Regions from separate parts of the Arthrobacter sp. MDT1-49-2 genome, predicted to be linked through region 1. Evidence: riboswitches for the same ligand, from Rfam matches in the RefSeq annotation. Region 1 holds a riboswitch; each other region holds the start of a gene.
The links. Region 1 has a riboswitch for S-adenosylmethionine ahead of AC5RTS_RS07560 (bifunctional o-acetylhomoserine/o-acetylserine sulfhydrylase). Riboswitches for the same ligand answer to the same signal wherever they lie in the genome.
Positions count from the first base shown of each region.

Region 2: linked by a shared signal. The riboswitch ahead of AC5RTS_RS09565 (hypothetical protein) and the one ahead of AC5RTS_RS07560 (bifunctional o-acetylhomoserine/o-acetylserine sulfhydrylase) in region 1 are both predicted to bind S-adenosylmethionine.
Region 3: linked by a shared signal. The riboswitch ahead of AC5RTS_RS12615 (cobalamin-independent methionine synthase II family protein) and the one ahead of AC5RTS_RS07560 (bifunctional o-acetylhomoserine/o-acetylserine sulfhydrylase) in region 1 are both predicted to bind S-adenosylmethionine.

Region 1 is NZ_JBNHFK010000004.1:159,522-166,110, reverse strand. Features, by position in the region: gene AC5RTS_RS07565 (VOC family protein) at 156-806, opposite strand; SAM riboswitch class IV at 968-1,084, shown strand; gene AC5RTS_RS07560 (bifunctional o-acetylhomoserine/o-acetylserine sulfhydrylase) at 1,164-2,480, shown strand; gene metX (homoserine O-acetyltransferase MetX) at 2,488-3,612, shown strand; gene AC5RTS_RS07550 (SRPBCC family protein) at 3,719-4,135, shown strand; gene AC5RTS_RS07545 (hypothetical protein) at 4,172-4,525, shown strand; gene AC5RTS_RS07540 (SGNH/GDSL hydrolase family protein) at 4,522-5,301, opposite strand; gene AC5RTS_RS07535 (alpha/beta hydrolase) at 5,476-6,123, shown strand; gene AC5RTS_RS07530 (RNA-binding S4 domain-containing protein) at 6,145-6,375, opposite strand; gene AC5RTS_RS07525 (DMT family transporter) at 6,535-6,589, shown strand, end outside.
Region 2 is NZ_JBNHFK010000006.1:20,493-27,081, forward strand. Features, by position in the region: gene AC5RTS_RS09550 (CPBP family intramembrane glutamic endopeptidase) at 1-699, shown strand, start outside; gene AC5RTS_RS09555 (hypothetical protein) at 892-1,050, shown strand; gene AC5RTS_RS09560 (VOC family protein) at 1,043-1,477, opposite strand; gene AC5RTS_RS09565 (hypothetical protein) at 1,715-2,149, opposite strand; SAM riboswitch class IV at 2,165-2,297, opposite strand; gene AC5RTS_RS09570 (CU044_5270 family protein) at 2,623-3,720, opposite strand; gene AC5RTS_RS09575 (RNA polymerase sigma factor) at 3,720-4,244, opposite strand; gene AC5RTS_RS09580 (LLM class flavin-dependent oxidoreductase) at 4,464-5,483, opposite strand; gene AC5RTS_RS09585 (RBBP9/YdeN family alpha/beta hydrolase) at 5,564-6,115, shown strand; gene AC5RTS_RS09590 (ATP-dependent DNA ligase) at 6,126-6,589, shown strand, end outside.
Region 3 is NZ_JBNHFK010000008.1:173,897-180,485, reverse strand. Features, by position in the region: gene AC5RTS_RS12630 (amidase) at 1-334, shown strand, start outside; gene AC5RTS_RS12625 (MsnO8 family LLM class oxidoreductase) at 350-1,333, opposite strand; gene AC5RTS_RS12620 (peptide MFS transporter) at 1,565-3,034, shown strand; SAM riboswitch class IV at 3,149-3,274, shown strand; gene AC5RTS_RS12615 (cobalamin-independent methionine synthase II family protein) at 3,291-4,496, shown strand; gene AC5RTS_RS12610 (hypothetical protein) at 4,541-4,900, opposite strand; gene pgm (phosphoglucomutase (alpha-D-glucose-1,6-bisphosphate-dependent)) at 5,019-6,589, shown strand, end outside.

The sequences.
Region 1 (6,589 bases):
CAACGGTCGCCGGCGCAGGGTGGACAACTGTCGCTGGCGTGGGAATTCGACCGGTTAGCGGCGTTCCGGCCGGTTCTAACCGGTAGAAAAATCCCGAACCGGTCGAAAAAACCCCAACCGGCAGCAAAAACCCAAACCGGTCAAAAACCCCGGAGCTAGATCTCCACCGGACCGTTGGCGGTGTCGAAGGTGACGGACATGATGCCCGGTGTCCCGGCGGGAGCGATCCAGGTGACGTCGACGCCGTCCAGCGGTGCCTCCACCGGGTGGCCCAGCCAGTCAGTGACCCGTGCAGCCGAACCGGCGATGGTCAGCGACTTCAGCTTTACCGAGCCGGGCATCCCGGGCAGGGCGTTGGAGGGGTGCAGGGCCTCGCTGCCGTCATCCCAGCGCAGCAGGTAGGGCACCTGCGGGTCGGCAATCAGCCCGTTGATGCCGATCTGGCGCCAGGTCAGTTCCTGGCCATCGGGGAACTTGCGGTTGCCCGGCACAGAGGGACGGCCAAGGCGTTCTTCGAACGGCGAGAGGTCATCGACCGCTACGCACCAGCCCATCCAGCCGCCGCCGCATTCGGAGCGCTGGCGGACGGCCTGGCCGAAGGGAGCCTTGTCCGAGGCAGGGTGGTTGAGCACCTCGACAACTTCCACATACTGGTTGTTTGCCAGGGGCAGGATCATATTGCGGGTACCGAATCGGGGGTGGACACCACCCTTTACGAAGTCGGCTCCGAGAGCAGCAGCGATTCTCTCGGTGGTGGCCAAAAGACCGTCGGATTCACAGGCATAAGAAACATGGTCCAAGCGCATGCGGCTCATTGTGGCACGTTGTGATGCCCGTCTCGACTAAGGGAAGCCTAAGAAGGAAATCCGTTGCCTGAGGACACGAAATCCACATCCACGGCCCGCGGGTTTTTCACGAAAAGTCACGAAGGTTGCGCATCTTGCGGGGATCAGTTTTTATGGGTGCAGGTCATGAGTGCCAGCAGATAGCCCCGGCTTGCTGGCCGGCAACCCTCCAACCGCGGTGGGGTGCCCCGGGTGAAGACCTGGCCGTACGCCAAACGGGCGTCCGGCAAGCGCGGGTCCCACAAACCCCACCGGACATCCGGCGTACCCGGATGTTCCCGCGGAGGCAGTGTGCGGCCCCTGGCATGAGGGAGCATCATGAGTGCAGATTGGTCATTTGAAACCCGTCAGATCCACGTAGGACAGGAGCCCGACGCCGTTACCGGCGCCCGCGCCCTGCCCATCTTCCAGACATCGTCCTTTGTTTTTCCCAGCGCGGAGGCAGCCGCAAACCGGTTTGCCCTGGCCGAACTGGAACCCATCTACACCCGGATCGGCAACCCCACGCAGGAAGCCGTGGAGAACCGGATCGCTTCCCTGGAGGGCGGCGTCGGCGCACTCCTGCTGGCCTCGGGACAGGCCGCCGAAACCTTCGCACTGCTCAACGTGGCGCAGGCCGGCGACCACATTGTGGCCAGCCCGAGCCTGTACGGCGGAACGTACAACCTGTTGAAGCACACGCTGAAGAAGTTCGGCATCGACACCACCTTCGTGCAGGACCCGGATGACCTGGAGCAGTGGCGCGCCGCGGTCCAGCCCAACACCAAGGCCTTCTTCGGCGAAGTGGTCTCCAACCCCCGCCAGGACGTGCTGGATCTGGAAGGGATCAGCGCCGTCGCCCACGACGCCGGCGTTCCCCTGATCGTGGACAACACGCTCTCGACGCCGTACCTGATCCGGCCGATTGAGTGGGGCGCGGACATTGTGGTGCATTCGGCCACCAAGTACCTTGGCGGACACGGCACCTCCATTGCCGGGGTGATCGTGGACTCGGGCAACTTCGACTTCGCCGCGGACCCGGAGAAGTTCCCCGGCTTCAACACCCCCGATGAGAGCTACAACGGCCTGGTCTACGCCCGCGACCTGGGCGTCGGAAGCCCGCTGGGTGCCAATCTGGCCTACATCCTGAAGGCACGGGTGCAACTGCTGCGCGACCTCGGCTCGGCAGTCTCCCCGTTCAACGCATTCCTCATCGCCCAGGGCCTGGAAACCCTGAGCCTGCGGGTGGAGCGGCACGTAGCCAACGCCGTCGAGGTCGCCACCTGGCTCGAAGCGCACGACGACGTCCTTTCCGTTGCGTACGCCGGCCTGGAGTCGAGCCCGTGGTTCGAACGCGGACGCAAGTACGGCCCGCGCGGAACCGGGGCCATTGTGTCCTTCGAAATCGCCGGGGGAGTGGAAGCGGGCAAGCGCTTCGTGGACGGGCTGGAGCTGCATTCCCATGTGGCCAACGTGGGCGATGTTCGCTCGCTGGTGATCCATCCGGCCTCCACCACGCACAGCCAGCTCGGTGCCGAAGCGCAGCTCGCCGCCGGTGTCAGCCCCGGGCTTGTGCGCCTGTCCGTGGGCATTGAGCACATTGCCGACATCCTCGCGGATCTCGAGGCCGGCTTCCGGGCCGCCAAGGGCGCGTAGCCGCATCGTGACTATCCGGCACTCTGCACCGCAGCACCCCGCCACCGCCGTGGACGGGGTGCTGCGGTTCGCCTCCATCGGCGGACTGAAACTGGAAACCGGCGGCTACCTGCCCGACGTCGTCCTCGGTTATGAGACGTGGGGTGAGCTGAACGCGGACGCGAGCAACGCCGTGTTCGTGGCCCATGCCCTCACCGGAAGCACCCATGTGGCCCGCGGGCACACGGAGGAGCCCGGCTGGTGGGATGAACTGGTAGGGCCGGGGCGGACCGTGGATACGAACCGCTTCTTTGTGGTGGCGGCGAACATGATCGGCGGCTGCTACGGTTCCACCGGCCCGTCCTCACTGGACCCGCAGGGCCTGCCCTGGGGTTCGCGGTTCCCGCTGGTCACCATCCGCGACGCCGTGCGCGCCGAGGCACGGCTGGCCGACCACCTGGGCATCCCCGCCTGGCACGCCGTGCTGGGCGGTTCCCTGGGCGGGGCGCGGGCCCTGGAATGGGCAGCCACCGAACCGGACCGGGTGCAGCGGTGCGCCGTGATTGCGGCGACCCCGGCCAGCACTGCCGAGCAGATTGCCTTTGCCCAGGCCCAGGTTGCAGCCATCCGGCTGGATCCGGACTTCAGCGGGGGTGACTACTACAACGGCACCCCGCCGCTGGCCGGTCTGGGCCTGGCCCGGCGGATAGCCCACATCACCTACCGGTCCGAACCGGAGCTGGAATACCGGTTCGGTCGCAGCCCGCAGGAGCACGAGGATCCCTTCGGGGCGGTCCTGCCCGCGGAACGGGGCCGATACGCCGTCGAAAGCTACCTCGACCACCAGGCCGACAAGCTGGTGGGCCGTTTCGATGCCAACACCTACCTGGTCCTGACCGAGGCCCTGATGGGGCACGACGTCGCCCGCGGACGCGGGTCGCTGCGCCAGGCACTGGCGCGGACAACGGCCGAGTTCTTTGTGGCTGCGGTGGAGTCGGACCGCCTCTACTTTCCGCAGCAGTCCGCGGACCTCGCGGCGGCACTGCCGCGGGGGACACAGGTGCATCTGATCCGTGCGCCGATCGGGCACGACGGTTTCCTGACCAGCGTGCGCGAGATCGCCGGCCCGCTGCGGGCAGCGTTCTTCGCCTAGCGGAAACGAAGGTAGGTGCGGGACCGCCCGCGGCAATCCCAGCCGCGGGCGCACGTCACCGGAACTCCTCTTGCCAACCGGCCCCGCCCGGGCGAAAACTCTTCCCATGACAGACCGCATTCACCTATCCGGACGTGCCCGGTGTTCGCCGCAGGAACTCTGGCACACGCTCGTGGATAACCGTGCCGCCTGGTGGCCGGACATGGATTTCGCACCCCATCCCGGCGCCCCGCTTCACGAGCGCTGGATGGAGGACGGCGTGGAACACGTTGCCCGCGGGACCGTCCTGGCCGTGGCCCCGGAGAAGCTGCTCTCCTTCCGCTGGACGGCCCCCGACTGGGAAGCGCACACCGTAGTGAGCTTTGAACTGATGCCGGCCGACGACGACGGCGGGCTGGCGACGGACATCGCCGTCACCGAAAGCGGGTTCTCCGGGCTGAGATCCGGGCCCGAACTGTCCGAGGCACACCGTGAAGGCTGGGCGTTCCATCTGGCGAACCTGATAGAGCAGGCGGAGAAGTAAACGTGAATCAGGCGCGGGCGGGTTAGCCTTGGCGCCATGAGTGAAACAGCGGATGCGCCCAACCGCGGCCCGAGCCGGGCAGTGCGGATCCTTAGGGCATTGGTGGTTCCGCTGGCGGCCGGTGTGCTGGTGGTGGCCGGAGCCGTGCTGGCGGCGACCGGCACCACGGAGTCCTTCGGCTGGTTCTCCTACGCTCCGCTGCAGGAAGGCACGCTGGAGCCGGCCCCCGGACCGGGGAGCCTGCTGATGCTCACCGGCAAAATGCAGCTGGGCTACCTGCTGGTGATTGCGGGCCTGCTGGCCGCCGCATTCTGGGGCGGGTTCCGGCTGGGCCGGCGGGGCGGGCACCGCCGCGGCATTCGGCGGCCGGACCCGGCGCCGCGGGGTTAATCCTCCGTGTGGGAGCCCAAAGGCATGGGGGCACCGAACATGGGCCCGGCTTCCGGCCGCTTGGCTGAAATGCCGTCACCGGAAGACTTATGCCGTACCCGGCGGACCACCCACGGGAACAGGAACTCGCGGGCCCAGACCAGGTCCTCGGACCGGGCCGTTCGCCAGTTCTTGGGCGGCAGCGGTTTGTTCTCCAGCGGCTGCAGCGAATGCGGCACGTTGAGTGTATCCAGCACCATGGCGGCAACGGTGTGATGTCCCAGCGGCGAGAAGTGCAGCCGGTCAGGTGCCCACATCTGTGCCTCGCTCAGTTCACGAAGAGCCCACATATCGGCAATCACCGCATCATGCCGGGCGGCCACCGTGCGCAGGTTCTCGTTGTAAATGGCAACCCGTCCGCGCACGCTGCCGATCACCGGAGTGCTGCCCAGATCCGGGCCGGTGAACAGCACCACGGTGGCCCCGGTGCCGCGCAGCCGGGCGATGGCGCCGTCCATGCGTTCGGCGAGCTTGTCCGGATCCCCGCCGGGCCGGATGACGTCATTGCCCCCGGCGCAGATGGTGATGAGGTCCGGTTTGAGGGACAGTGCCGGTTCCAACTGCTCGTCGATGATCTGGTTGAGCAGCCGGCCGCGGATAGCCAGGTTGGCGTAGGCGAAATCCGGGTGGCCGGCGGCGAGTTCCTCAGCCACGCGGTCCGCCCAGCCGCGGTTCCCGCCGGGGCTGTCAGGGTTCGGATCGCCGATGCCCTCCGTGAAGGAATCTCCCAGTGCCACGAACCGGTTCCAAGGATGAGGAGGGACATCCGGTGCGGACGTTTCGGCCGGGAGAGTCGTGGTATGCGGTGTCGATTTTGTACTCACCGGTCAATACTCGCAAACGGGGTGAGGGCTACGCGACCGTAAGTTGGGCATTCCGGCCGGCGGGGCTGGAAATGCCAGAATAAGGGAATGACTGAACCGAATCCCGTTGTCCTCTGGTCCAAGCCCGAAGCCGAACGTGCCGGCACCCCGCTCCTTGTGCTGTTCCACGGGTATCTGGCCAACGAAGAAGACCTCATGGGTTTGGCCGATTACCTGCCGGGGGACTTCACCATCGCCTCGATGCGCGCTCCGCAGGCCATGGGACCGGGATACACCTGGTTCCCGCTGATGAGCGACGCCGAGTACAGCGTGGAATCCGTGGTGGACTCCGTCGCGGATGTCTCGGCCTGGCTCGACGGCGTCAGCGGCGTCCATTCCAGTGTCAGTCTGCTGGGCTTTTCCATGGGTATGGCCGTGGCCACCACCCTCATGCGGCACCGCCCGCGGGACTTCGCCGCCGTCGTCGGGCTCTCCGGCTTTGTGGTGCCGTCCCAGGACAACCCCTTTTTCCATGACGAGGAACTGGCGCAGCACAAGGTGCCGTTCTTCTGGGGCCGGGACCAGGCTGACCCGGTCATTGATCCGCAGCGGATCGAATACACACATGCCTGGCTCAACGGCCACACGGCACTGACCAAGATTCTCTACTCAAACATGGGCCACGGCATCAACATGCAGGAACTGGGCCATGTGAAGGAGTTCCTGGCGCACACGGTGCTGCGGGACGCGGCCTGACCGAAGGGTCCGCGCGGCGCGTCAGCCCTCGCGGATAATCCGGACGGTCTCGCCGTTCACGGAGACTTCGTCCCCGGCGTGCAGCTGGCGGCCGCGGCGCTCTTCAATCTCACCGTTGACCTTCACCAGCCCGTCTTCGATGAGCTGTTTGGCGTGGATACCGTCCTCGGCCAGGTTGGCGAGCTTGAGCAGTTGGCCCAGGCGGATCATTTCGTCGCGGATGGGCAGGTCTTGGGCCTCGGTAGAACTCATGCCTCCATTCTGCCCGACATCGGCTGCCGCCGGGCGCAGCACCCCTGCCGTCCGGCGCTGCATTCCTCCCGTCCGGCGCCGGTGCGCCGGCTGCGGCATGGCGACGCGGGCGACGGCGGGACACAGCGGTAGGGTAATCGGGTGCCAAATGCTGTGCGGATGTCCCCGCTGATCGGTCTGCCCCTGTCCCTGCTTGCCGGTGTCGCCATTCCCT
Region 2 (6,589 bases), on a different contig from region 1:
TCCTACCGCTTTACCCGCAGCGACGGTGTCGCGGCGGGCTTTTACGTCCTGTTCCTGCTGCTGCTTAGTTTTGTGCCCATCAACGTTCCCGGGTTGTCAGTGCTGATCCCGGACCCGGTGGTGGCTGCGTACGTCATTAACCTGGGCTTTTACGCGGTGGCAGGGATGCTGGCCCTGATTGCTGCCCGGCGCTATGTTGCCCGCGAAGCTCGAATCCTCGCCACCCGGCCGGTGCTGACCGCTGCCCTGATCCCGACCGGCGTGATCCTCACGATCATCGCGTCCATGATCGGCGTCATCATCGCAGGCCAGGCAGAAACCGCCGTGAACCAGGAAGCCGTGCAGGGGCTGGTCACCGAAATGTCGCCCTGGCTGGTGGTGCCCCTGGTGGTGATTCTGGCGCCCTTCGTGGAGGAGTACATTTTCCGGCACCTGCTCATCGGCAAACTCAGCCGCTACTGGAACATCTGGGCGTGCAGCATCCTGTCGGTGCTGCTCTTCGCGTCCATCCATATTGTCGGCAAGGAATCCCTGTCCCTGCCGGTCCTGATGCCCTATCTGGCCACCGGGGCAGTCCTGGTCGGGCTGTACGTGTGGGCAGGCAACAACTTCATGCTGTCCTACGGAGTGCACGCCGCGAAGAACCTGCTCAGCGTGGTGCTGATCTACGCCATTCCGCCGGAACTGCTGCAGCAGTAGCCGCCACGTTTCCTGCAGCAGTTCCCACCCGGTGCTGCCCACTGCAGCCGCTGTTGCCCTTGATCCTGCGCCGCCACTTTGCAGCAGCCCTCCCGGGCGTGGCAGAGCCTGACCTACGGGTGGTGATCGTCTAGGATCGGCCCCATGCCCGGACCCGTCCCGAGGACCGGCACAGAGAAGCGGGGGACCACCATGGCAATCGGCTCTGGAATCGGTGTGGTGTTCGTGATTTTGTATTTTTTGGTGGTTGCCGCAGTGGCAGTCCTGGCGGTGTGGGCCTTGGTGCTGGTGATCATCTTCCTTCGGCTGCGGATTGCCCAGTTGCGCGGGGAAACGGGCCCGGTCAGCTGATACAGAACTCGTTGCCCTCCGGATCCGCCATGACGTACCAGGAGTGCGGTCCCTGGCTTGCCTCGTTCAGGAAGGACGCGCCGCGCGCCTCCAAGGCGGCCCGGGCGCCGTCCTTATCCTGACCCTGGAGCCGGACATCCAGGTGGATGCGGTCCTTGACGGTCTTGGGCTCAGGCACCGGCTGAAATAGGATGCGCAACCGGTCCTCCCGGCCCAGTTCGTCAGCAGGACAAATGGCGGCGCCGTCCCGCCAGACCCGGACGCCGTTGTGCTCGATAACGTCCTCCGGTTTCGCGAAGCCCTGTTCCAGCATGGATGAGATGAAGTCCTGGTCGGTGGGCTCCAGCGTCCAGCCCAGGGTCTCGGCCCACCAATCCGCCTGACGGTGTGCATCGGTGCAGTCAACGCAGATCTGTATGTTCGTCATGGCTCTGAGCCTAGAACGCGAACGCCGGGGCCGTCATCGGAACGCGGTCAGCTTCAGTCCGCAATCGAACCCCCCCGGGATCGAGTCTGCAGTTTTTACCGTTTCCAGAGCGAAAAATGGTAAAAACTGCAGACTCGATTGGCGGAGCGGTAAGTTTTGCAGACTCGATTCCCCGGCCGTGGGTTTTCCGACGGCGGGGCCGGCTGCTACGCGCGGCTGAGCGGCGTCGGCCGGAAGTCAGGGCTGGTCATCGATCCGCTCGCTTTCGGGAGCCCGGACCGGAGAGCCGATGCACGGCTGCACCCGCTCCGGCCGGGCCAAGTAGAAAAAAGAGCTCCGGGCATCCGACCCGAAGCCGCCGGGCACCATCAGCGTGGAGTACCGCTGGCACCACTGAGGCGTGTCGACGGCGGCGTCCAGGGCGGTGGCCACGGCGCCGACGTTGTGGAACCACATCAGCTGCTGCGCCCCGTCAACGACGAGGTGGATGAGGTCCAACTGGGGGTCCGCCGTGACCTCGACGTCGGCCCACTGCTCCCAGGCCTCGAGCCGGCGGCGGTGGATCCAATGAACGTTGTGGCCGGGCGCGAAGCCGCCGCAGCTGCTGCTGGTGGAAGAGTTGTTGAAGTCGGGGTTGTTGGAAGCGGAGTTGCTGACACTGGAAATGCTCACAGTGGGTTCCTTTGCAGGTTGTCCTTGCCTGCGCCGGTCGGAGCAGGCCGCTTCGTCATCCGAACCACCCGCCGAACAATGGGGTTGGTGTGGGGCCAGTCGGAGCTTTGATGCCCGGCGAACCGGGCGAAGGCCACATCTCGTGAAGCTGAAAACTACTGTAGCTGAGGGCACCGACATTTCTACAGGGGTGACTTTTTCCGACGTTTATCCGCTGGTGCCGGGTGGGTGCCGGTCGGGGAGTCCGGTGCCGGGCGGGCCGGAACGGCGGCAACGAAAACTTCCGCTCGCAGAGCTCGCGAAAGTTATTAAAGCCGCCTAACCCGGCCCGTCCGGCACCTTTGTGCCATACCTCGCCTAACCCGGAACGCCCGGACCCGCTACACCCCCCCGTCCCCGATATGCCCCGACCGGCCGGAGAAGCGCCGCAGCTCAGCGCCGGACCTCCCCGATGCCAGACGAAGCAGTTGGGGCTACGGCGCGGCGTCGACCACCGACGTCTTCACCGAGGTCCAGGTCACGACGGTGCCGGCCTGGGCGTCCGGCATGTCTTGGAGACGGACATGCTGTTCCCCGATGACCAGACCGGAGTCGGGATCGATGATGATGTCGTATCTCTCGATGTCCTCGAAGGGGTAGCCAATGGCGATGCCCGTTTTGCCGTCTACCGTTGCCTGTGTGTCCCCGATGATCACGCCCGGGATGAGCGCAGCTGCCTGATACAACGCGGCACGCAGATCAGCAGGGACCACACCGCTGCGCAGGCTGACGGCGATGGTTATGAACGCATCACCGTCCCGGGAGCCGCCGGACCCGTCAGCCCGCTCGTATACGAGGTCCAGAAGCGCCTGAGGATCCCGGGGCAGATTCCCGGCCTCCTGCAGGGGTGTCCCGACAATCGTCACGGGCGGATCCCCATAGAACGCTCCGCCCGGGGCCCGCTGAATCCCTACCGCGGGGTTTTCCACGTCCTCTCCGAGTTCTGCCAATTCGGCGGCTGCCGCTTTGGCGGCGTCGGAGGAGGCATCCAAAGGAACGAGTGCCCCGCGGTCCCAGATCCATTCTCCGTTCTGATCCGCCGGAATGTAGAGCCGGTCTGTGACGGTTGCCTGCCAGGAAAGCGAGCTGCCGTCTGCTTCCTCGACCCCGGTGTCAAAAAGGGTTGTTGTATCGGTCAACAGGTACTGTCCCGGCCCCACCACCGGGTCGGAGGTGCGGATGGTGGCGTCGGCCGCGGCGTTCAGGACTTGGGCGGCTTCGGCGGTGGCGCCGGGACCTCTTGGACGGACGACGTCGGCCACCACTATGCCTCCCACCAGCAGTGCTGCGGCGGCGGACGCGAGGAGTATCCGACGTCGGGCGCGGGGCGCTGAAGGCACAGCGCGGTGGGTGTTCAGCGGAGGTACGGCGTGCAGGCGGGCGGGCGAAGTGTTCTCTGCCGCGGACGGTGCATCCATCACGGCCAGGGATCTCGCCCGGCTGCGGGCCAGCTCGGATTCTCGAACGGAGCGGGCCGGATCCGCGGACGCAAGCCGCTGCCCGATGCCGTTCGGCAGGTTGTTTTTGCTCATCATTGCGCTCCCTCAGAAAGTGAATCCGAATCCAACAGACGGCCCAGTGCCTTGCGTGCCCGGTGCAGGCGCATCCTGACGGCCGTGGCGCTGGTGTCCAGGAGGTCAGAGACCTCGCTCGAGCTGAAACCATCCCAGTAGGTCAGCAGCAGGACCTCGCGTTCATCGGGTCCAAGCCGGGCCAATGCCTCGCGGACGCGGGATTCGCCGGTGTCGCCGGCCTGGTCCCGTCCAAGCTGCAGGGCTCCGAGGAGGTTCACGGACCGGGAGGCGGACCGGTCATGGTTGCGGAGGACGTTTTTTGCGATCCCGAACAGCACCATGACCGAAAGGCTCTCCGCCTGCCCGGTCTTTTCCCAGGCAATCCGGAAGACTTCAGCGCACAGGTCCTCAGCGGTGGCCGCGTTTTCGGTTCGACGTCGGAAGTAGCGGTAGACACGGTCGTGACCGGCGGCGTGGGCAGCCAGGAAACGTTTCTCCCTGTCCACGTCCCGCTGTTCCTTCCGGATGGTTTCTAAGCTCATGCCCTGTTAATGTCCGGCAGCTCCCAAAGTGTAACGGCGGTCTCCGAAAAACCCCGTTCCGTACGAATTCCGTACAAAACAGAAGGTGCCTGGACAAACGAAGGGGCCTGGAGGAGGCGGCTTTTTAGTATTCCCCGCGAGCTCTGCAAGCGGGGAATATCGTTGCCGCCGGATCCAGGCCCCGTAGGTGCCATGGCCAAGCGGGAGGAGGAGGGGAACTTACCGCCAGCCGGCGTCCGGAGCCACGAGCTTGACGATGCTTTCGAGCAGGTGTGCGTTGTAGTCCACGCCGAGCTGGTTGGGCACGGTGATCAGGACGGTGTCTGCGGCCTGCACGGCGGCGTCGGCGGCCAGGTCGGCCGCAATGACATCGGGTTCGCCGATGTAGCTCTTGCCGAACCGGGCCAGGCCGCCGTCGAGGTGGCCCACCTGGTCACGTCCTTCGGCCTGCGCGCGCAGACCGAAGTAATGCCGGTCCTCCCCGGTCACCAGCGGAATGACGCTGCGGCTCACGGAGACCCGCGGCGTGCCCTGATGTCCGGCGTCGGCCCAGGCCTTGCGGTACACCTCGATCTGCTCGGCCTGCAGCTGGTCGAACGGCACGCCGGTGTCTTCGGTCAGCAGGGTGGAGCTCATCAGGTTCATGCCCTGTTCGCCGGTCCACTTCGCCGTGGCCCGCGTGCCCGAACCCCACCAGATCCGCTCGGGCAGCCCGGGGGAGAGGGGGTCGATGGCCATGGGGGCGGAGGTGCCCGTCATGGCCGGATCGGACTGCGCCACTCCGGCGCCGGCAATCGCAGCCCGGAACACTTCAGTGTGCTGCCGTGCCATGTCGGCATCCGAGGAGTCGGGGCCCGGCACGTAGCCGAAGGATTCATATCCGCGCAGCGCAGGCTCGGGGGATCCCCGGCTGATGCCCAGCTGCAACCGGCCGCCGCTGATGAGGTCCGCCACGGCGGCATCTTCTGCCATCGAGAGCGGATTCATGTAACGCATGTCGATCACGCCGGTGCCCAGTTCGATTTTGCTGGTGCGGGCGGCCATGGCGGCGAGCGTGGGGAAGGGGGCGGAGAACTGCGGGGCGAAGTGGTGCACCCGCATGTACGCGCCATCGACGCCGAGTTCCTCGGCTGCCACCGCCAGCTCAATCTGCTGCAATACTGCGTCCCGTGCGCTGGGCGTCCGGGACCCCAATGCATTCCGGTAGTGTCCGAAGGACAAGAACCCTATTCGTTTCATATCAGCCACAGCGCCGGAGCATCCCGCGGTATTCCCGTCCCGTCGAGGGTGCGGAGTCCGGCGTCGGAAAGCAGGCATACGTGCACTTCACCATGGTTCCGGGGTACAAAGGTTCGCCGCCTGAACAGTGGCAAAGCCGCTGGGAAGCGGACCTGCCGAAGGTCACCCGTTTCGCGCCGTCGTCCTGGGACGAACCGGAGCTGGAGGACTGGATGGCGGCGCTGGACCGGGCCGCAGGGGCGCGGCACGGCGACACGGTGCTGGTCGCGCACAGCTTGGGCTGCCTGGCCGCGGCGGAATGGCTGCTGCGCAACCCCGAGGGTGCCCGCGGCGCCTTCCTCGTCAGCCCGCCGGACCCCGTGGCCGCATCCTTCCCCGCGCCGGCCGGATCCTTCCGCAGCCCCCGGCTGCAGCCGCTGCCGGTTCCCGGCCTGCTGATCGCCAGCGAAAGCGATCCCTACTGTGCGTTGCCCGCGGCCGAGGCGATCGCCGCGGCCTGGAACGTGCCCGTGGTGTGCGCCGGGGAACTGGCCCACATCAACGAGAAAAGCGGCGTCGGCTACTGGGAACAGGGCCGGGATTTACTCACCGCCTTCGCCGCGGGGCTGGGGGAACGGGCTCCGCTCGGATAAGAATGGGCACATGCAACTTCCGGTGATGCCTCCCATTGCGCCCATGCTGGCCAAAGCGGTTCCCTCCCTCCCCGAGGGCAACTACCTGTACGAGCCCAAGTGGGACGGGTTCCGGTCCGTCATTTTCCGGGACGGGGACGACGTCGAGATCGGCTCCCGGAACGAGAAACCCATGACCCGGTACTTTCCCGAGCTCGTGGAGGCACTCAAGGCCAACCTCCCGGAGCGCTGCGTTGTGGACGGCGAGATTGTGATGGTGGGCGCCGACGGCAAACGGCTGGACTTTGAACTGCTGCAGCAGCGCATCCATCCTGCCGCCAGCCGGGTGAAGCTGCTCGCGGAGCAGACTCCCGCCCGGTTCGTGGCCTTCGACCTGCTGGCGCTGGGGGATACCGATTACACGGACAAACCGTTCGCCGAACGCCGCGAGGCCCTGGTCCGCGCCCTGAAACCGGCACAGGCACCGGTGTCCGT
Region 3 (6,589 bases), on a different contig from region 1:
CACTGCCGCGGATCTGGTGTCCGCCATCGATGTCCTGCGCACCTTCGAAACCGACACCATCCGCCAGTACAGCGCCTATGACATGATCCTCACCCCGGCACTGGGCATGACGCCCCGGCCCGTGGGCTGGTACACCGACGCCGGTGCAGACGAGGACTATGCGCGGCAGTGCCGGTATTCGCCCTTCACCTCAATGGTTAATGTGTGCGGGCTTCCCGCCATCTCCATTCCGGTGCTGGAAACGCAGGACGGACTGCCGATGGGCATCCAGCTGATCGGCCGGCCGGGGGCCGAAGCCGATCTGCTGGCCGTTGCGGCCCAGCTCGGGCACTAGACGGCAGCGGCCGGTTCAGGAGGAGGCCAGCTCCGCGAGCAGCCGGTCGGATTCGAGCTGGCCGTCAATGTCGAAGGCACCACCGGTGGCCAGCACCTCGTCCGCCCCGGTTGCCTCCAGGAGCCCCCCCAGGCCGCGGCGCACCTCGAGCGGCGTGCCGCAGATCGAATCCGCCAGGACACCGCGGACCAGGTCCTGCCGGCGGTCCGGGCCCGCCACCGTGCCGTCCGTGGCGGCCAATGCCGGGAACACGCCTCTGGTCCGGGAATCCGCCAGGGCATTGGCCTCGGGCAGCAGCAGCTCGGTAGCCGCACGGGCTGTGGCGGCAACCGCCACGTTCACCGCAGCCAGCACGTAGGGCCGGGGGAACCGGCGGGAGGGACGGAACGCCTTCCGGTACCGTTCCAGGGCGGATTCCGGGGAGCTCCGGAACAATGCGGGTCCGCCCAGAACCAGTCCGAGACCGGCCCGGGCCGCTATGTCGGCGCCGGCCCCGGTGGCCAGGACATATACGGGCGTCTGCCCGTGGTCCTGCGGCCTGGCGGTGATGGATGCCGTTCCGTCCAGGTACGCGAGCAGTTCGGCCAGATGTTCCTCGAACTGTTCGGCATCGGCCTTCCCGGCACGCAGCGCCCGGCGTACGGCCGAGGTGAAACCCACGGAGCGTCCCACCCCCAGGTCTATGCGGCCCGGATGCAGGGCGTTGAGGGTGGCGGCCTGTTCCGCCACCACGAGCGGCTGGTGGTTGGGCAGCATCATCCCGCCGGAGCCGATGCGGATGCTGCGGGTACGGGCGGCAAGGGCGGCCATCAGCACGGCAGGCGCCGAGCCGGCGATGCCCGCGACGGCATGGTGCTCCGCCACCCAGAATCGCTTGAACCCCAGTTTTTCGGCCGTCTCGGCCCGTTCGGCCACCGCCTGCAGGGCATGGGCCTCGGAATTGCCCTCCCGGGAGTTGGCCCGGTCCAGGATGGAGACGGGGATATTCAGACTGGCCATACCGGTGCCAACTCCGTGCCGGTCCGTGGAATTCCGGTACGCCTCTAGGCAAATCAGTGCCCGGACACCAAATCCGAGCGTAACGGGGGCAGCCAAGCACGTAATCTCGCCAAAATCGAGCCGCAGATGGGTGACCTTTGGCACACCTTGAAATGAATCCTTCCCGGTCGGGGGCGGATTAGTCCGGATTGAGGGGGAGCTCACTGGCCCGGGGAGTGGCACGATTAACTGGTGAGCCATACCCCCAGTAACCCAGGCGTCCAAGAAGCGCGTAAAACCTTCTTCGGCCATCCCCGGATGTTGGCCAATCTCTTCAGTGTCGAGCTGTGGGAACGATTCTCGTTCTACGGCATGCAGGGCATCCTGCTGTACTACATGTACTACTCGGTCACTGACGGCGGCCTCGGCATCGACATTGCCGTTGCCACCTCGCTGGTCGGCGCCTACGGCGGCGGTGTCTACCTCTCCACCATTCTTGCTGCGTGGCTGGCCGACCGCGTTCTCGGATCCGAGCGCGTGCTCTTCTACTCCGCCGCCGTGGTGATGCTCGGCCACATTGCCCTGGCCGTCCTGCCGGGCACGCCCGGGCTGGCAGCGGGCCTGATCATGATTGCCCTCGGTTCCGGCGGCGTCAAAGCCAACGCCACCTCCCTGGTCGGCACCCTGTACGCGGAGAAGGATGAACGGCGTGACGCCGGGTTCTCCATCTTCTACATGGGCATCAACCTGGGTGCCCTGGTGGGCCCCCTCCTGACCGGTCTTGCCCAGGTGGAGCTCGGCTTCCACTACGGCTTCGGCCTCGCCGCCGTCGGCATGGCCATCGGTCTGGTCCAGTACGGAATGACCCGCAAGTACCTGCCCGAGACCGCCCACGAAGTGGCCAATCCGCTGCCCCGGCAGCAGTACCTCAAGGTTGGCATCTACGCGGCGGCCGCCGTCGTCGTGATTGTCCTGGCCGTGGTGTTCGGCGTCCTGAGCGCCGGCAACCTGGCCGTGGTGATGGCCATCGTGGCCATCCTCGCCGCCGTCTCCTACTTCGTCATCATCCTGGGCAGCAAGAAGGTCAACAGGCTTGAACGCCGCCGGGTCTACTCCTTTATGCCGCTGTTCATTGCCAGCGCGGCATTCTGGGCCCTGTTCCAGCAGCAGTTCACCGTAGTGGCCATCTACGCCGATACCTCGCTGGACCGCACCATCCTCGGCTGGACCATGCCCCCGAGCTGGGTACAGTCCATCAACCCGGTCTTCATCATCATCTTCGCGGCGGTTTTCGCCGCGGTGTGGACCAAAATGGGTGACAAGCAGCCGTCCTCCCCGCTGAAGTTCGCGCTCGGCCTGGCGGTCATGGGCCTGGCGTTCCTGGCCTTCATCCCGTTCTCCGGCGGCGGCGCCAACAGCACCCCGCTGATGGCCCTGGTGGGCATCCTGCTGCTGTTCACCTTCGCGGAGCTGTTCATCTCCCCGATCGGCCTGTCTGTGGCCACCAAACTGGCACCGGAGGTTTTCCGGACCCAGATGGTGGCACTGTTCTTCCTCTCGGTTTCGCTGGGCACCACCCTGGCGGGCTGGCTGGCGCAGTTCTACAGCACGGACACGGAAGTCAGCTACTTCATGTTCAGCGGCATCACCGCCATTGTGCTGGGCATCGCCCTGGCTGCGGGCACCCCGGCCATCAAGAAACTCATGGGCGGCGTGCGCTAAGGGCACCCCCTCGCATAAAGGACGGCGGCTCCCGGATTATCCCGGGGCCGCCGTCCTTTTTCGGTCCGTCATGTTCTTGGCCCGTGCCCCACCCCGTGGTTAGGATGGCACCAGCTTCAGGAGACACGGCCGCCAAGCTCCGACTTGGCCGTGCACCAACCCCATGCTTCACGGGTGGTTCGGATGACGAAGCGGCCCGCTCCGCCTTTTTCAGGCATCCGGTGCGGGCAAGAGCACGAATTCCCAGAGGATTCCCATGCGTAAAAGCACTGACCGTATTCTGACCACCCATGCCGGTTCCCTCCCGCGCACTCCCGAACTGCTGGCCGCCAACGCCGCGCGGGAGGCAAACCCCGCCGACACGGCCGGCTATGCCGAACTCCTGCAGGCCGCCGTCGCGGACCTGGTGCGCCGCCAGCAGCAGGCGGGCATCGACATCCCCAACGACGGCGAGTACGGGCACGCCATGTCCTCAGCAGTGGATTACGGCGCCTGGTGGTCCTATTCGTTCGCCCGGCTCAGCGGCCTGAGCGTGGCGGAGACCGGCATCTGGGAGATGGAGCCGGTCCGTTCGGAGCCGGGCAAGGTGGTCCTGACCAGCTTCGGCGACCGCCGCGACCGCCAGCGTTTCTCCGCGGCCTATACCGATCCCTCCTCCGGCATCACCACCGGCAAACAGAAGGTCTTCCCGAAAGTCACGGGTCCGGTGAAGTACACCGGGCACGACGCCGTGGCGGGGGACATTGCCAACCTCAAGGCCGGCCTCGCGGCGGCGGACCTGACGGAAGGCTTCCTGGCCTCGCTTTCCCCCGGCTCCTGTTCCCGGATTGCCAACGAGTACTACGCCACGGAGGAGGAGTTCATCTACGCGTGCGCGGACGCCATGCGGGAAGAGTACAAGGCGATTATCGACGCCGGGCTGATTGTCCAGATTGACGATCCGTCCATTGCCGAGAACTGGGACCAGATCAACCCGGAACCGTCGGTTCAGGACTATCTGCGCTTCACGCAAATCCGCGTGGAGGCGCTGAACTATGCGCTCCGCGGCCTGCCGGAGGACCGGATCCGCTTCCACCTGTGCTGGGGCTCCTGGCACGGTCCGCACACCACGGACATTGAGTTCCGCCACCTGGTGGACACGCTGCTGAGCATCAATGCCGGCGGGTACAGCTTCGAGGCGGGCAATGTCCGCCATGAGCACGAATGGCGGGTCTGGGAGGACACCAAACTGCCGGAGGGCAAGGTGATCATTCCCGGCGTCGTTTCCCATGCCACCAACCTGGTGGAACATCCGGAGCTGGTGGCGGACCGGATTGAACGCTTTGCCCGGCTGGTGGGGCGGGAGAACGTCATCGCCTCCACGGACTGCGGCCTGGGCGGGCGGGTGCATCCGCAGATTGCCCAGGCCAAGCTCGAAGCACTGGGCGAAGGTGCGCTGCTGGCCAGCGCCCGCCTCTGGTAAGCCGAACCCGTCAGGTTGTCCGTGCGGCCGGCACGCATCGCGCGTCAGCGGTCCAAGCCAGCGCTCACCAATATCAGCATCCCGGCGGCGGCGGACAGGAGGCCCAGCGCGGCGACGGTGGTGAACACCGTCCCGCCCTCCTGCCGCCGGCCGCGGGCCAGCAGGACGCCGGCGGCCGTCCAGGCCGCCGCGAAGGTGAGGACCGGCAGGATGCCGCCGGTAAACCCTGCCGCATGCGAGGCCCATCCCGGCAGGGCGAATGCGGCGCGCTGGGTCCAGAAGAACCAGAAAACCGGTGCGGCACAGAAATACGCCATGTTCAGCAACACCACGGCCGCGACGGTGCTGCGGCGCAGGGCACGGGGACGGACGCGTCCGGAGGCTGCGCTGCCCTGCACTGCCATGCCTGCCCCCTCCCTGCCGGTCCTGCTGCTGCGTGGACTGAGCATACGGGGTCGGCGGCGCATAGACGCGTAGCGGTCCGTCTGCCGTCCCCGGTGTTTCTTTGGCATGCTTAGGGGTATGTCTAATCGTGCAGGCAACCGTGCCGAACCTTCCGACCTTGTAGACCTCACCGCGCTGTTGGACGCCTATTACGACGTCGCACCGGATCCTTCGAACATTGCCCAGCGGGTGGCGTTCGGTACCTCCGGCCACCGGGGTTCCTCCCTTAACGGCGCCTTTAACGAACGGCACATTGCCGCCATCACGCAGGCGATCGTGGAGTACCGCACCTCGGCCGGCATCACCGGGCCGCTGTTCATGGGCAAGGACACCCACGCCCTTTCCGAGCCGGCACAGAACACCGCCCTGGAAGTGCTCGCCGCCAACGGCGTGAACGTGCTCATCGATGCGCGCAACGGGTTCACGCCCACTCCGGCCGTCAGCCACGCCATCCTGAAGTACAACGCTTCCCGGACCGACCAGGCCGACGGCATTGTGGTCACTCCGTCCCACAATCCGCCCGCAGACGGCGGGTTCAAGTACAACCCGCCCACCGGCGGTCCCGCGGGATCGGACATCACCAACTGGGTGGCGGACCGGGCCAACGAGCTGCTTGAGGCCAATCTGGACGGTGTGAAGCGCATTCCGCTGGGCGAAGCCCGTCTGGCCGATTCGGTCGGGACGTACGACTTCCTGCAGAACTACGTGCAGGACCTCCCCTCGGTGCTGAACCTGGATGCCATCCGCAGTGCCGGCCTGCATATCGGCGCCGACCCGCTGGGCGGAGCGTCGGTGGATTATTGGGGCGCCATTGCCGAAGCGCATCAGCTGAACCTGACAGTGGTCAATCCCAACGTGGATCCGCAGTGGGCGTTTATGACCCTGGACTGGGACGAGAAAATCCGGATGGACTGCTCCTCCCCCTATGCGATGGCCTCCCTGATTGCCCGCGCAGACCAGTACGACATTGCCACCGGCAACGACGCCGACGCGGACCGGCACGGCATTGTCACCCCTGACGGCGGGCTGATGAATCCCAACCATTACCTCGCCACGGCGATCGATTACCTGTACCGCAACCGGTCCGGTTGGAGCAGCGATGCCATGGTGGGCAAAACCCTGGTCTCCTCCTCCATGATCGACCGGGTGACGGCTGATCTGGGCCGGGTCCTGATGGAGGTGCCGGTGGGCTTCAAGTGGTTTGTGCCCGGCCTGCTTTCCGGCGAGACGGCCTTCGGCGGCGAGGAATCCGCCGGCGCTTCCTTCCTGCGCCTGGACGGCAGCCCCTGGAGCACCGACAAGGACGGCATCCTGCTGGCCCTGCTGGCCTCGGAGATGACGGCCGTCACCGGCAAGACACCGTCCCAGCGGTACCGCGAACTGACGAACACATTCGGGGATCCCGAGTACGCACGGGTGGATGCCCCTGCCACACGGGAGCAGAAGGCGGCGCTGGCCAAGCTCTCGCCGTCGGACGTCACCGCCACCACGCTGGCCGGCGAGGAGATCACCGCCCGGCTGACCGAGGCTCCCGGCAACGGAGCGCCCATCGGCGGGCTGAAGGTAACCACGGAGAACGCCTGGTTTGCCGCCCGCCCGTCCGGTACCGAAGATGTCTACAAGATCTACGCCGAGTCCTTCAAGGGCGA